3 regions of the Flexivirga sp. YIM B11880 genome follow, and region 3 is predicted to be linked to each of the others. Evidence: riboswitches for the same ligand, from Rfam matches in the RefSeq annotation. Region 3 holds a riboswitch; each other region holds the start of a gene.
What was found. A riboswitch is a leader RNA that binds a small molecule or an ion and turns the genes downstream of it on or off. The one in region 3 is predicted to bind cobalamin.

Region 1 (4,982 bases), on a different contig from region 3:
TGACCGACTGGACGTCCTGGTCGTCGATGAAGATGTGCCCGCTCGTGGGCTCGATCATCCGGTTGATCATCCGCAACGACGTCGTCTTGCCGCAGCCCGACGGCCCGACCAGCACGGTGATCTGGCCGGTCGGTGCCTCGAAGGAGAGATCGTCGACAGCCGTCTCTCCGCCGGCATAGGTCTTGACCACCTGCTCGAAGCGGATCATGGTCACCCAACGTAACAAGGACCACCGACATGTTCACACCGAAAACGCCCAGGTGGCGAGGTCAATGGTCCAGCAGAGTCTCGGCCAGGAAGTCGGTGGTATGGCGATGCCAGGCGGGCGCCCGCAACAGCATGGCGTGCCAGTCGGTCAGCTGCACGCTGCGGGCGTCACCGCCGGCATCGCCGATTCGCCGCACGAGCGCGGCACTCTTCCGTGGGTCGGTGACGGTGTCCTTGCTGCCGTGCAGAAGCAAAGTATGCCGGGTGACGAACGGCGCGACGTCATACTCCCGCGGGATCCAGGGGGCCAGGCCGACGATGGCGACGACGCCGTCGGTGCCGGCCACTTCGAGCGAGACCCGGCCACCCATCGAGTGACCGACCAGCGCGAGTGGAGCCTGCGGGTAGAGATCGCGCAGCCGCCGGAGAGCCCATTGCGCGTCGACGACAGGCGAACGTCGCTCGTCGTTGTAGCCGCGCACCGCGTCCCGGAGCGTGGCGACGGCGACCCGGCCGCGCAGGCCCCGCTCGATGCTGCGGCCGACCGCGAGCATCCGCAGGATCGGCGGGGCGTACTTGCTGGTCCGCTCCAGTCCGTGCTCGGCGCCGCCGTGCAGTAGCAGCGCCACCGCTTCCGGCCGGCGCCGGCCGTCGGGCAGGGTCAGGAACGGGTGCGCCCCCTCGTGCGACGGGCCGGCCTCGAAGCGATCCATCACACCTGGCTGCGGTGGAAGTTCACGTATGAGCGGCTCGCGGTGGGACCTCGCTGACCCTGATAGTGGGACCCGTATTTAGCACTGCCGTATGGACTTTCCGAAGGACTGCTGAGCTGGAAGAAGCACAGCTGACCGATCTTCATGCCCGGCCACAACTTGATCGGCAGCGTTGCGACGTTGGACAACTCCAGCGTCACGTGACCGGAGAACCCGGGGTCGACGAAGCCGGCCGTGGCGTGAGTCAGCAGACCGAGCCGGCCCAGGCTCGACTTCCCCTCGACCCGCGCGGCGACGTCGTCGGGCAGCGTCACCTGTTCGTAGGTCGAGCCGAGCACGAACTCCCCCGGATGCAGCACGAACGGCTCGCCGGCCTCGGTCTCGATGAGCCGGGTCAGCTCGTCCTGTTCGGCGGAGGGGTCGATGAAGGGGTACTTGTGGTTGTCGAAGAGCCGGAAGTATCGGTCGAGCCGGATGTCGATGCTCGACGGCTGGATCATCGCCTCGTCATAGGGGTCGAGGCGGACACGTCCGGCGTCGATCTGGGCGCGGATGTCGCGGTCGGAGAGCAGCACGGTGGTCACGCTACCGGGCGGGCAGTTGCGTTGTGGCGAGCCTTCGTGGGTTAGACTCCTGCCGGTCCGAGCGAGCGCCTTGGCGATCATTCGGGACACGCGAGTGTAGTTCAATGGTAGAACATCAGCTTCCCAAGCTGAATACGCGAGTTCGATTCTCGTCACTCGCTCTTCGGAGTTTTCTTCTCGTTCACACCCCGGCAGCCGCCCCTCCCCACGTGCCTTCTCCTGGCACCACGCCGCGCGCTCTCGCCGAGCCGACAACATCCGCACCGAGAGACATCCCAGGGTTGTCTCTCGGCGGCCGCGACACGCCCCTTGAGCCACCACGCCTGGCTGCCTCGCCATTTCTGCTCCGCGCCGTTCCGCGGATTTGACATCGCCGTAATTACGGGCATGCAACTACATCATGTTGGGCCTTGGCAAACTGGCTACCACTAGATAGTGTGTCTCTCGCAGCTGGTTCGACTCACGCGGCCGCCGTTTTGCGGCATACCGAGTGATTCGAGGCAAGAGGGAAGCCGGTGAGAGTCCGGCACTGCCCCCGCAGCGGTGAGTGAGGACGAAAGTCGTCAACAGCACTGGGTTGGACACCTGGGAAGCGACGACCGGTAGGTGTGCGCGGCCGCGCACGGAGTCACGAGTCCGAAGACCTGCCACTGCCCCGACCGCGCACCCGCGGCCGGGACCGACCGCAGCCCGCGCGGGAAGGGCTGACGAACGAGCGGCAGCGAGCCTCAGCGCGTCTGCTGCCCGCTCGCCGTCTTCCTCGCCGGGCCACAGTGAGGGAGAACGGGAGACACCGCACGTGGCCATACATGTCACCAAGCGCGACGGTTCACGCGAGCCGTATGACGCAGACCGCATCAACCGGGCGATCGAGCGAGCCGCAGACGGCCTGCCGAACGCCATGGCGATGACCATGCAGATCGCCTCGGAACTGGCGATCACACTCTTCGACGGCATCACCACCGAACAACTCGACGAGGCCGCGATCTCGGTGGCCGTGCAGAACGTCAAGGACGACCCGGACTTCGACGTCATCGCGTCCCGGCTGCTGCTGAAGACCATCTACAAGAAGGTGCTCGGCGACTTCGAGACCCGGTCCGAGCTCGCTCTGCTGCACCAGGCGCGGTTCCCCGGCTACGTCCGCGAGGCGGTCGAGGACGGGCTCTTCGACCCGCGGCTGGCGTCCGCCTTCAACCTCGAGCAGCTCGCCGCGGCACTCGACCACCACCTGGACGACGGACTGCGGTACATCGGCATCGTCACCCTCAAGAACCGTTACATGGCAACGGATTCCGACCGCCGGCCGCTGGAGGTGCCGGCCTACTTCTGGATGCGCGTGGCCATGGGTATGTCGGTCAACGAGAAGGACCCCACCCAGGCGGCGATCCGCTTCTACCGGAAGATGGCGTCCCTCGACTATCTGGCAGCCGGCTCCACGCTGGTCAATGCCGGCACCACCACGCCGCAGCTGTCCAACTGCTTCGTGATGCAGATGGACGACGACATCGAGCACATCGCCAAGTCGATGCGGGACGTCATGTGGTTGACCAAAGGAACCGGCGGCATCGGCCTTTCGGTGTCGAAGCTGCGCTCAGAAGGCAGTCCGATCCGCAGCAACCACACCTCCTCGACCGGTCCGATTCCGTTCATGCACACCATCGACTCGATCCTGCGGGCCGTGTCGCGGGGCGGGAAGAAGTTCGGAGCGCTGTGCTTCTACATGGAGAACTGGCACCTGGACTTCCCGCAGTTCATCGACCTGCGGCAGAACGCCGGCGACCCCTACCGGCGCACGCGTACGGCGAACACCGCCGTGTGGTTGTCCGACGAGTTCATGAAGCGGGTCGTCGCGGATGACGAGTGGTATCTCTTCGACCCGCTCGAAACGCCGGACCTGGTGGAGCTGGTCGGCGACGACTTCTCCCGCCGCTACCGGGAGTATGCCGCCCTCGCCGAGGCTGGAAAGCTGCGCTCCTTCAAGAAGATCCGCGCTCGTGCGCAGTGGAAGTCGATCCTCGTCTCGCTGCAGACCACCTCGCACCCATGGCTCACCTGGAAGGACACGATCAACCAGCGGGCGCTCAACGACAACACCGGCACCATTCACCTGTCCAACCTGTGCACCGAGATCACCCTCCCGCAGGACCGGGACAACGTTTCCGTCTGCAATCTGGCCTCGATCAATCTCTCTCGGCATCTGGCGCCCACCCCACGAAGTTCGACTCCCCCGCTGCGCTCCTCCGTCGATACTTCGCGGGGACCCCGGGCTGTCGAGGATGAGTGTGGCCAAGAGTGGGACTGGGATTGGGACCGGCTCGCCGAGTCGACCCGGCTGGCCGTGCGGCAGCTGGACAACCTCATCGACATCACCCGCTCGTCGGTGCCGGAGTCGGAGCACTCCAATGATCGGAATCGCGCAATCGGGCTGGGCTTCATGGGCTTCACCGACGTGGTGGAGAGGCTCGGACTGTCGTACGCGTCCGATGAAGCGGCGGACCTCATCGACCGGTTGGCCGAGTTCATCAGCTGGCACGCGATCGACGAGTCGTGCGATCTGGCTCAGGAACGTGGCGCGTACCCCAACTTCGAGGGATCCGGCTGGTCCCGTGGGCTCGTCCCGATCGACACCCTCGAGGTGCTGGAGCAGCGCCGCGGGGTTCAGGTCGATGTCCCGCGCACCAGCCGGATGGACTGGGACGCACTGCGCGCGCGCGTCACGGCCGGGGTGCGCAATGCGACCCTCATGGCGATCGCCCCGACCGCATCCATCGGTCTTGTCGCAGGTACCACACCGGGCCTGGATCCGCAGTTCTCTCAACTGTTCTCGCGCACGACGTCATCAGGGAAATTCCTGGAGGTCAACCGCAACCTGGTAGCTGCGCTGCAGGAGCGCGGCATCTGGGACACGGTGCGCGAGGACCTGCTGCGCTCGCGTGGTGACCTGTCGGTCGTGCCCGGTGTGCCGGAAGACCTGCTGGAGGTGTTCCAGACCTCCTTCCAGCTGCCGCCGGCGGCATACCTGACCGTTGCCTCGCGGGCGCAGAAGTGGATCGACCAGGCCATCAGCCGCAACATCTACCTGGAGTCACGCGACATCGGCGGCATGAGCGACCTGTATGTCGATGCCTGGCGCAAGGGCGTCAAGACGACCTACTACCTGCACATGAAGCCGCGCCACCGAGCCGAACAGTCGACGGTCAAGGTGAACAAGGCGGTCGAGAGCGGCCGAGCCGGAAGTGGATTCGGGTTTGCGCGCAAACCCGCCCCAGCGCCGGTCGAAGCACCTGCCGTGCAGCCGTCGCCAACCGCCGACCCGGAAGTCGTCTTCGCCGAAGGCTTCACTTGCCCTACCGACCCCCAAGAACTGCTGAACTGCGAGGCTTGCCAATGACATCGACCACATCAGCCACCCAGACATCCATCCTCGGCACCGGGATCCAGGACGGGCTGCTGCTCAAGCCGATCCGCTACCAGTGGG
Region 2 (4,982 bases), on a different contig from region 3:
GCAGACCTGTTTCGAGGCCGGTGAGGTGAAGTGCACCTATGGCACGGGCGCGTTCCTGCTGATGAACACCGGTGCCGACATCGTGTCGTCGACCCACGGGATGCTGTCGACGGTGGCCTACCTGCTGGCCGACGGGTCGAGGGCCTACGCGCTGGAGGGGTCGATCGCCGTGGCGGGTGGCCTCGTGCAGTGGGTCCGCGACGGGCTCGGGCTGGTCAGCACGGCGCCGCAGATCGAGACACTCGCCCGCAGCGTGGACGACAGCGGCGGCTGCGTGGTGGTGCCCGCATTCACCGGGCTCTTCTCGCCGTACTGGTCGTCCGGTGCCCGTGGCCTCATCTCCGGGCTGACCAGTTTCGTGACCGCCGGGCACCTCGCCCGGGCGGTGCTCGAGTCGTGCGCCTGGCAGACCAGCGATGTCGTCGAGGCCATGACCGCGGACGCCGGGGTGCCGCTGAAGTCGCTGCGCGTCGACGGCGGTATGACGTCCAACCACCTGATGATGCAGATGGTCGCGGACGTGCTCGACGTCTCCGTGGTGCGACCCACGACCAGTGAGACCGTGAGCCTCGGCGCCGCCTATCTGGCCGGCCTCGCCGTGGGCTACTGGTCCGATGTGAAGGTGCTGCGCCGCAACTGGCACCGTGCCGGCCAGTGGGATCCGCGGCTCAGCACGGAACGGCGCGAGACGCAGCGCGCCGCCTGGCGGGCGGCGATCTCCCGCACCCTGGACGACCGGTCCTGGCCGCCGGCGGGTGTCACCAGCTGACGGTGAAGGAGCCCTTGTCGTTGATCGCGCTCACGGCATACGCCGTGCCGGGGAAGCTCCACCCGCTCGTCTCGAACTGCGCGTCCGCCTTCCAGCCCTGCGCCGGGAGGGTCGCGCGCCAGAACGCGTCGATGTCCGTGGACAGGTAGGTGAGCCGGATCGTCAGCGACCGGTCCGCCCGGGAGGTGACTTCCCACTTCGTGCCGTCCGGCATCGGCAGCATCCGGGTGCCGTTGCCCGTGTCGGCGAGCGGCACGGGTCCGGTGTATTCACCGTCGCCGAGCACGCCGCTCTGCGGCAGACCCGGCGGCATCGTCGGGGGAAGCTGCGGCGTCGTCGTGGTCGAGCTGCTGGAACTGGACGGCACGCCGTGCCCGGTTGCGGTCCTCGGCGTGTTCGTGCTCGGTGCGGTCGTGGTCGGGGTGAGCTGTCGGGAGGGGGAGCTCAGCTGCCCGGACGGGCGAGCCACGTGCTGTGACGCCTTGCTCGCGGTGCTGGTCACCGCGCGCGCGGGCGTCGGCCCGATGCCGATCGTCGTGGTTGCCGAGCTGGCCGTCGCCGGACGCAGCGCGTTGGTCGGCTGGTGCCGGTCCGACGGATGAATGGCGAGCGTGACCACGCCGGCCACGGCTGCCGCAGCTGCCAGCATGCCCGCACCGGTGAAGATCCTCCGGGTCCGGCTCGGCCCGGAGGGCGACTGCAGCAGCGCGGCGACGGAATGCTCCCGGTCCAGGTCGAGGTCGTGCTGCTCGATCTGCTCGGCCCGGGCGGCGAACGCCTCGCGCAGGCGGCGCTCCAGGTCGTCGTGGTTGTCCGGCTCACTCATCGGGGGCGCCTCCTTCCTCCTGCATGATGCGGGCGAGGGCGGCCATCGCCCGGCTCGCTTGTGATTTCACGGTCCCCTTGCTGATCCCGAGCGCGGTGGCGATCTCCGCCTCGGAGAGCTCGGACCAGTAGCGCAGCACGAGCACCTCGCGCTGCCGCGGTGGCAGCTGGTCGACCGCACGCAGGACCTGCCGATGCTCCTCGGCCAGCAGCACGTCGCTGTCGGCCGGTGGCGCGATCTCCGGTTCGGCCACCTTCAGGTGCGCGCGCACGGTGCGCCGCCGGCGCAGCATCGAACGGGACTGGTTGACGACCGCTTGCCGCAGGTAGCCGACGGCCGCACCGGAGTCACGCAGCGCGGCCCGGTTGCGATGCATGCCGAGGAACGCTTCCTGCACCACGTCCTCGGCGCTCGCCAGGTCGTCGACGAGCAACCGGGCGAGCCGGACCATCTGCAGGTGATGGGTGCGGTAGAGCTCGGCCAGGTCGACCGAGTCTCCGCCGGTCATCGCGTCGCGCGGAAGCACAGATCCACGGTCACGGACCCGACCTCCCACGCGATACGGCCTCTCGGCATACATCGCCGGTGCGCTCACTGTCATGACGTCCCGGCCCCTCGCTCAGACCTTAACCAGTGATCGTTCCGATCGGTAACGCCGAGCGGGGACGGGGCGGTCGCCCCTCGTCCTGCCGTCACGGCGTCGCACCTCATGCTGGGAAGACGCACGGCGGGCGCGGAGGTTGCGCGCGAACAGCTGGTATGACGGGGCTCACGCCACCCGCAGGAACGCGTCCGCCCGGTCCCGGGTGCTGCGGATCAGCTCGGCGTTGCGCTCGTCGGAGCCGAGGGCCAGATCGGTCGCCTCCTGCATGGACGCGCCATACCTCCGCCGGCGGGCGATCAGCCAGTCGACCCGCAGCTGGTCCGGCGTGTCGACATACCAGATCGTGTCGAGCAGCCCGCTGAGCTCCGACCACGGCTCCTCCGGGGTCAACAGGTAGTTGCCCTCCGTGATCACCAGCCGGGTCTCGGGTGCGACCTCGATCGACCCGGCGACCGGGTCCTCCAGCAGACGCTCGAACGTCGGCGCCCAGACCGACCGGTCACGTTCCTTGCGGATCCGTTCGATCAGCGCGACGTAACCCGCGGCGTCGAAGGTGTGCGGCGCGCCCTTGTCAGCGGCCCAGCCCCGCGCGTCGAGCACCGCCTGGGCGAGGTGAAAGCCGTCCATCGGCACGACCACGGTCGGTATGCCGTGCGCCGTGCACCGGCGCGCCAGCGTCTTCGCGGCCGTCGACTTGCCCGCCCCCGGTGCTCCGGTGATCCCGACGATCGCCCGGTCCGTGCCGGCGGCGAGTTTCGCCAGCGCCCGCACTGCCTGGGTGAGATCGAGTTCTCGGATGGTGGTCACGTCAGGACTGTGCGGCATTCCGTGGCAATAAACAAGCGGTGCTACCGTTTTGGACTGACGCTCAGGCGAGCGTCCAGGTGCGAGCAGGGGAAGCCGGTGTGACTCCGGCGCTGACCCGCAGCCGTGAACGACCCAGGTCGTGAGCCGGAATACCTGCGCCACCCGTCACCGGAACCGACTGCCGCGGACTGCAGTCGCGGGCGATCTCGTGTCGCGCGTGGACCCCCGCGGCGCGAAAGGACGCACCGATCATGCCCGCCGCCTCCCGCCGCCTGCTGCGCTCGGCCGCTGCCGTTGCGCTCGCGACCTCGGCGACGAGCCTCGCGTATGCCGGGTCCGCTGCACCCGCACGAGCCGCCTCGGCACACAACGGCTACTGCACGAGCAGCGCCGGGGTGACGGTGGTGGTCGACTTCGGGCCGCTCGGCGGCGGTGTTGCGATCCGGTGCTCGCCGGTCGGCAGCGGCGCGACGGGTCTGCAGGCGTTGCAGGCGGCCGGGATCCCGATCCAGGGCACACAGCGTTATGGGCTGGCGTTCGTCTGCCGGCTCTACGGCCAGCCGTCCGCAACCACGACGCTGCCGAACGGTTATCACGAGCAGTGCGTCAACACGCCCCCGGCGAACGCCTACTGGAGCTACTCGAAGGCCGCGAACGGCGGATCGTGGTCGGTCAGCAGCGAGGGTGTCTCCTCCAGCCACGTCATTCCGGGTGGTTTCGAGGGCTGGTCGTTCAACGAGGGCAGCAACTCGGTGCCGCGCGCCACACCGACTCGACCGGTCACCGCCCCCCGGCCCACGAGCACGACGACCGCGCCGGCGCCGCCTCGTCATACGACCACGACCGCGCCCGCGCCGACCCATCCGACGAGGACCCGCCGGCCGACCCGCGCCGCGCGTCCGTCGTCCACCGCACCCGCGAGGACGTCGAGCACGCGCCCGACGAGCCATCACCCGGCGAAGAAGACGCACCGCACGACCGCTTCGGCATCGTCCACCTCCTCGAGTTCGTCGACCTCCAGCGGCGCGGCAGTCGCGGCGGGCGAACCGCCGGTCGCCAACAGCGACAAGCTCATCAAGCAAGCCAGCACGTCGTCGGGCGTCAACGCCACGACAGTCGTGGGCGGCGGCGTGCTCGCCGCGCTGGCGATCGGCGGGGCCGTGGTGTCGGTCATTCGACGGCGCCACCTCGGGTGAACCGGCTGCCGGCTCCCGTCCACCCGGTCGCCTGGTGGTTGTGGGCGATCGGTCTGGCGGTGGCGGCCTCGTTCACCACCAACCCGTTGCTGCTGCTCTTGCTGGTCGGCGTGTCGTGCTTCGTCGTCGTGCTGCGGCGCGGCAACGCACCGTGGGCGCGCTCGTTGCGGGTGTATCTCCTCCTCGGAGCGTTCATCGTCGTGGTGCGCGTGCTGTTCCGGTGCTTCCTTGGCGCGGGCGGTGGCGGTCCGGTGCTGCTCGACCTCCCTCGAATCCCGTTGCCACAGTGGGCTGCTGGCGTCACCCTGCTCGGCCCCGTCCATCTGTCGGATCTGCTCGACGGGCTGTATGACGGGCTGCATCTCGCGGCCATGGTCGTCTGTGTCGGTGCGGCCAACTCGCTGGCCAACCCGAAGCGGCTGCTCAAGGTGGTGCCGATCAGCCTCTACGACATCGGCACCGTCGTGGTCGTCTCGGTCTCGGTCTTCCCGCAGCTGGCCGAGAGCATCGGTCGGGTGCACCGCGCACAACGGTTGCGGCCGGCCCGCGGGGGTCGGTGGCACCTCGTGCGGCGGATGATCGTGCCCGTGCTCGCCGATGCGCTCGACCGGTCCCTGCTGCTGGCTGCGGCCATGGACTCGCGCGGTTACGGCCGCCGCGGACCGGCGCCGGTGCGGACACGTCGCGTGGTTGCGCTGATGACGGTGGTCGGGCTCATCGCACTGTGCATCGGCGTCTTCGGGGTGCTCGACGAGCGCGCACCAGGCGTTGTCCGGTGGC
Region 3 (4,982 bases):
CTGTCCACGCTCGAGCCGGTGCTGGACCACGTTGTGGTCACTCGCAATTCCTCGCACCGCAGCATGCGCCCGGAGGACCTCGGCGAGATCGCGGTGGGCCTCTTCGGTGAGGACCGGGTCGATGTCGTGCCCAATCTCGCGGACGGCATCGACCGTGCTGCCGAACTCGCCGACGAGGGCGGCGTGTCGGGCGGTGTGCTGGCCACCGGTTCGATCACCACGGCGGCCGACGTGCGTGCCCTGCTCGGGGTCACTGAAACGTGATCGGGAACGTCCTGGTCCACGGCGTCGGCGAGCGTATGACCCGCCGCTTCGCCGGCATCGTCGTCGGCTCGCAGACCGTCGCGGTGTTCCTCGGTGCTCTCGTCGCCTGGGCGATCGCCAACGCCCAGCACGACGACGCCCACACGTCATACCTGGTGGTCGGGCTGGTGCTGGCGGTCCTGTGCACCGTCGCTGCCGGCACGCTGCGCCGCCCCTGGGGTGTCACGCTCGGCTGGATCGTCGAGATCGCGACCCTGCTCGCGGGCTTCGTGTTGCCGATGATGTTCGTCGTCGGCCTGATGTTCCTGGCACTCTGGGTCACGGCCCTGGTCCAGGGCCGAAAGATGGACGCCTTGACCGCCCGTCACGAGGAGATATCCGGAGAATGACCTGGCTCGAAGCAATCGTGTTGGGGATCGTGCAGGGGCTGACCGAGTTCCTGCCGGTCTCTTCCTCGGCGCACCAACTCATCGTCGGCCGGCTCTTTTGGGGCAACGACGGCGGCGGCTCCGCCTTCACCGCCGTGAACCAGTTGGGGACCGAGTCCGCCGTCATCGTCTACTTCTGGCGCGACATCGTGCGGATCATCAAGCAGTGGGGCCTGTCCGTGGCGGGGAAGGTGCCACGCTCCGAGCCGGACGCCCGGATGGGGTGGCTGGTCATCGTGGGCACCATCCCGATCGGCGTCCTCGGGCTGGTCTTCAAGGGTTTCATCGAAGGCCCGCTGCGCAACCTGTGGGTCACCGCCAGCATGCTGCTCGTTTTCGCGATCGTCATCGCGGTCGCCGACGCGACGGCCGATGTGAAGACTCGGTCGTCCTCCTCGCGGCACGTGTCCGTGCCGGTCGGTGCCGCCCCCGGTGACGCGGTGAACGACGCGATCGACGGGACGGGTGAGCTCACCCCCGTGGAACAGCACGGCAAGACTCTCGAGGACCTGGACGCCAAGGACGGCATCCGCTTCGGTCTATGGCAGGCGCTTGCCCTGATCCCCGGCGTGTCCCGTTCCGGCGGAACGATTTCCGGTGGTCTGTTCATGGGCTACACACGCAGCGCTGCCGCCCGCTACTCGTTCCTGCTCGCCATACCCGCCGTCGTCCTGTCCGGGCTCTTCGAACTGAAGGACCTGCACGGGAGCGACGGTGACGGGTGGGGTCAGACCGCCGTCGCCACCCTGCTCGCCTTCGGCATCGGGTACGCCGTGATCGCCTGGTTCATGCGGTACATCTCCACCCACAACTTCCGGCCGTTCGTCTACTACCGGATCGCGCTCGCGGTCTTCCTCTTCGGCATGCTCGTCATGGGCAAGATCGCGGCCTAGGCCACGCCCGGGCGAGGCGTCATACGAGCCGTCCGATTGAATGTGCGTCATGGAACGCACCCTCGTCATCGTCAAGCCCGACGGCTACGCACGCGGCCTCACCGGTGAGGTGCTGCGCCGGATCGAGGCCAAGGGGTACACCCTCCAGACGCTGCAGGTCATGACCGCCGACCGCGACCGGCTCGCGCAGCACTACGCCGAGCACGAGGGCAAGCCGTTCTACCAGCCGCTCGTGGACTTCATGGCCGGTGGTCCGGCCGTCTTCGCCGTCGTCAGCGGAGAGCGCGTCATCGAGGGCTTCCGCGCGCTCGCCGGCGCCACCGACCCGACCGCGGCGGCACCCGGCAGCATCCGCGGCGACCTGGGCCGGGACTGGGGTCTCGCCGTGCAGCAGAACATCGTGCACGGCTCGGACTCGCCCGAATCCGCCGAACGCGAGATCGGCATCTGGTTCCCGGAGCTTTGCCGGTAGGCTCCGCTTCGGACGCAACCACAGGGAAAGCCGGTGCAAATCCGGCGCTGACCCGCAACCGTATGCCGCACACGGAATCCGTGTCCGGCGAGCCGGAAAACCTGGCGTCCGACGACGAGCTCGTCGCGGCCCCGCGAGCACGTCGGCGGTTGACCTCTGCGGGCCGCGTGATCTCGTGGAAGGCAAACCAAATGACAGCTTCGCTCCTCACCCGTGCGGGTCTCGCGGGTGCTCTCACCCTGGCCGGTGCCGGGCTCACCGGTCTCGTGACGGCCGCGCCGGCGCACGCCGCAACTCCTGACGCCGGCACCGCGGGTCATTTCCTCGCGAGCCAGCTGGCGGCCGGGGGAGACCACTTCACGGTCAGCGGTTACGCCGATTACGGGCTGACGATCGACGGTGTCCTGGCCCTCGACTCCGCGCACAGCGGGCAGCACGAGGCGGCGCGCGCCGCGGCATACGTCGCCAAGAACGCCGCGTCGTACAACTCCTACGGCACGGACCTGTATGCCGGTGCGACCGCCAAGCTGCTCGTCTTCGCCGAGGCGCAGGGCCTGCCGACGAGCGGCTACGTCAAGCAGCTGAAGTCCCTGCAGCAGCCCAGCGGGCAGTTCAAGGACAAGTCGGCGTACGGCGACTACTCCAATGCGATCGGGCAGTCGCTCGGGGTGATCGGGCTCGTGCGCGCCGGACAGCCGGACCCGGCCGCGGTCGGTTTCCTGGCCAAGCAGCAGTGCTCCGACGGTGGGTTCCGGATGTCGTTCACCGGCTCGTGTACCGGCGACACGGACGCGACGTCGCTGGCCGTGCAGGCGCTGAGCGCGGCGGGCGGGCACCAGGCAGCAGTGACCAAGGCGGTGAACTTCCTCGTCCGCAAGCAGCAGGCGGACGGTGGTGTCATCGAGCCGGCCGCGCAGGCAGCGGCCAACGCGAACAGCACCGGACTGGCGGCGGTCGCGTTCGCGGTGGCGGGCAGGTCCGCGGAGGCGGCGAAGGCCAAGAGCTTCGTCGCGAGCCTGCAGTTCGGCTGCTCGGCACCGAGCGCCCTGCGCGGTGGTTTCGCCTTCGACCGGAAGGCGTTCGACGCCGTCAAGGCGGCGGGCGGCAAGGCCACCGTGAGCGACCAGGAGCGCCGCGCGACGACACAGGCGGTGCTCGCGTTCACCCAGCAGCCTTACCTGACGATCAGGGCCGGCGGGGCCGCCACGGCGCCTGCGCTCTCCTGTGCGACTGCCAGCCCGACCTCCACGCCGACGTCCACGCCGACCGACAGCTCGACGGCCACGGCAACGGCGACCGCGACGTCGACCACCACCGGTCCGCCGATCATCACCGACGGCCCGCAGCAGCCCGGCAACGGCCGGGTGCTGCTCGCGGGAGCAGCGCTGCTCGGCGGCGCCGCACTCGCCGGTGCCGGCCTGCGTCGCCGGCTCCGCTCGAACCGCTGACCCTCAACGCCGAAAGGCTCACACAACGCCGAGAGGCTCAGAAAATCCGGGTGCATCGCACCGGATATCTGAGCCTCTCGATGTGTTTCTGAGCCTCTCGGCAAAGGGAGGCCGCGCGAGTCGCTGCGCGTTACTTCAGTGCGTCGTCCAGTCCGGCGATCGCCAGCTCGAGCAGTTGGGCGAGCTTGGCGCGCTGGGCTTGCGGGACCTGCGCGAGCACGTCGGACTCGACCATGTCGCCCTGTCGGATCACCTGACGGAACATCTCCCAGCCGTCGCGGGTGAGCTGCACCAGGATGCGCGTGCGGTTGTGCTGGTCCGGGGTTCGTTCGATCAAGCCGCGCTTGGCCATCCGGTCCAGCCGGTGCGTCATCGAGGATGGCGCCACCGCGGCGGCGTCGGCCAGCTGGGACGGTGTGGAGATGTTGTCGTCCGCCTCGGCAGCCAGGTAGCGGATGACCGCCCACTCGCCCGGTGAGAGGTCGAGGGCGGACAACTGCTGGGTGTACCACTGCGACAGCCGCCGGGCCAGCCCGTGGACGGCGGTGATGACACGCTGGACCTGCTCGTCGCCGCCGGCCGCGACATACGCCGCCACCTCGGTCTCGTAGCGGCTCCGCTCGGTCTTCCCAGACTTGCCCATGAGGCACATTAGAACGTATGCCGTCGGCGGCGTCCGCACCGCGTTTCGCCCGGGCCGGCGTCGATTAGGGGCGGCACGCCCCGGGCTGATAACCTGTCAAGGCCGTGAAACCGGCCGCGGACCAAGAGCGCCCTGGTGGAAATGCCCAGGTGCACCGCGCAACCACACGAAGAACGGAGATCGCCCACTCATGCCTCTGGACACCGCCACCAAGGCGCAGATCATGACCGAATACGGCACCAAAGAGGGCGACACCGGTTCGCCCGAGGTGCAGATCGCGATGCTGACGCAGCGCATCAAGGATCTCACCGAGCACTCGCGGCAGCACCCGCACGACCACCACAGCCGGCGTGGCCTGCTGCTCCTGGTCGGCAAGCGCAAGCGCATGCTGCGTTACCTCGAAGAGGTCGACATCGAGCGCTACCGCGCGCTGATCAAGCGACTGGGTTTGCGTCGCTGAATTTCACACCAACGCCAGCAAGGCGGCTACCACGGGTAGCCGCCTTGCTGTCGTAGGCGGGTGATGCCGCAGGCGGCCCGACAGGAAGCGGCCGTGCCCGGCATACATCCGTAGTAGTAGGAGAGAAACCACGCACAACGACGATGCGTGGCCAGAAACAAGAACAGGAGGGCCCAATGGAGGGTCCAGAAATCACTTTCGCCGAAGCCGTCATCGACAATGGCAAGTTCGGCACTCGCACGGTCCGGTTCGAGACCGGCCGTCTGGCGAAGCAGGCCGCGGGTGCGGTCGTCGCCTACCTGGACGACGAGACGACTCTGTTGTCCACTACCGCCGCGGGCAAGCAGCCCAAGGACCAGTTCGACTTCTTCCCG

Region 1: another riboswitch for cobalamin. It lies ahead of ACN8HC_RS01560 (ribonucleoside-diphosphate reductase subunit alpha); the one in region 3 lies ahead of ACN8HC_RS04935 (prenyltransferase/squalene oxidase repeat-containing protein).
Region 2: another riboswitch for cobalamin. It lies ahead of ACN8HC_RS09050 (hypothetical protein); the one in region 3 lies ahead of ACN8HC_RS04935 (prenyltransferase/squalene oxidase repeat-containing protein).

The regions. Positions count from the first base shown of each region.
Region 1 is NZ_JBMAMH010000001.1:316,104-321,085, forward strand. It holds gene ACN8HC_RS01540 (ABC transporter ATP-binding protein) at 1-208, opposite strand, end outside; gene ACN8HC_RS01545 (alpha/beta hydrolase family protein) at 270-920, opposite strand; gene dcd (dCTP deaminase) at 920-1,495, opposite strand; tRNA gene ACN8HC_RS01555 (tRNA-Gly) at 1,595-1,665, shown strand; cobalamin riboswitch at 1,941-2,170, shown strand; gene ACN8HC_RS01560 (ribonucleoside-diphosphate reductase subunit alpha) at 2,304-4,895, shown strand; gene ACN8HC_RS01565 (ribonucleotide-diphosphate reductase subunit beta) at 4,892-4,982, shown strand, end outside.
Region 2 is NZ_JBMAMH010000004.1:291,743-296,724, reverse strand. It holds gene glpK (glycerol kinase GlpK) at 1-769, shown strand, start outside; gene ACN8HC_RS09065 (hypothetical protein) at 759-1,595, opposite strand; gene ACN8HC_RS09060 (RNA polymerase sigma factor) at 1,588-2,121, opposite strand; gene ACN8HC_RS09055 (nucleoside/nucleotide kinase family protein) at 2,365-3,006, opposite strand; cobalamin riboswitch at 3,034-3,181, shown strand; gene ACN8HC_RS09050 (hypothetical protein) at 3,258-4,202, shown strand; gene ACN8HC_RS09045 (energy-coupling factor transporter transmembrane component T) at 4,199-4,982, shown strand, end outside.
Region 3 is NZ_JBMAMH010000002.1:76,690-81,671, forward strand. It holds gene ACN8HC_RS04915 (bifunctional folylpolyglutamate synthase/dihydrofolate synthase) at 1-264, shown strand, start outside; gene ACN8HC_RS04920 (DUF4233 domain-containing protein) at 261-653, shown strand; gene ACN8HC_RS04925 (undecaprenyl-diphosphate phosphatase) at 650-1,585, shown strand; gene ndk (nucleoside-diphosphate kinase) at 1,635-2,057, shown strand; cobalamin riboswitch at 2,028-2,180, shown strand; gene ACN8HC_RS04935 (prenyltransferase/squalene oxidase repeat-containing protein) at 2,249-3,505, shown strand; gene ACN8HC_RS04940 (MarR family winged helix-turn-helix transcriptional regulator) at 3,636-4,148, opposite strand; gene rpsO (30S ribosomal protein S15) at 4,339-4,608, shown strand; gene ACN8HC_RS04950 (polyribonucleotide nucleotidyltransferase) at 4,785-4,982, shown strand, end outside.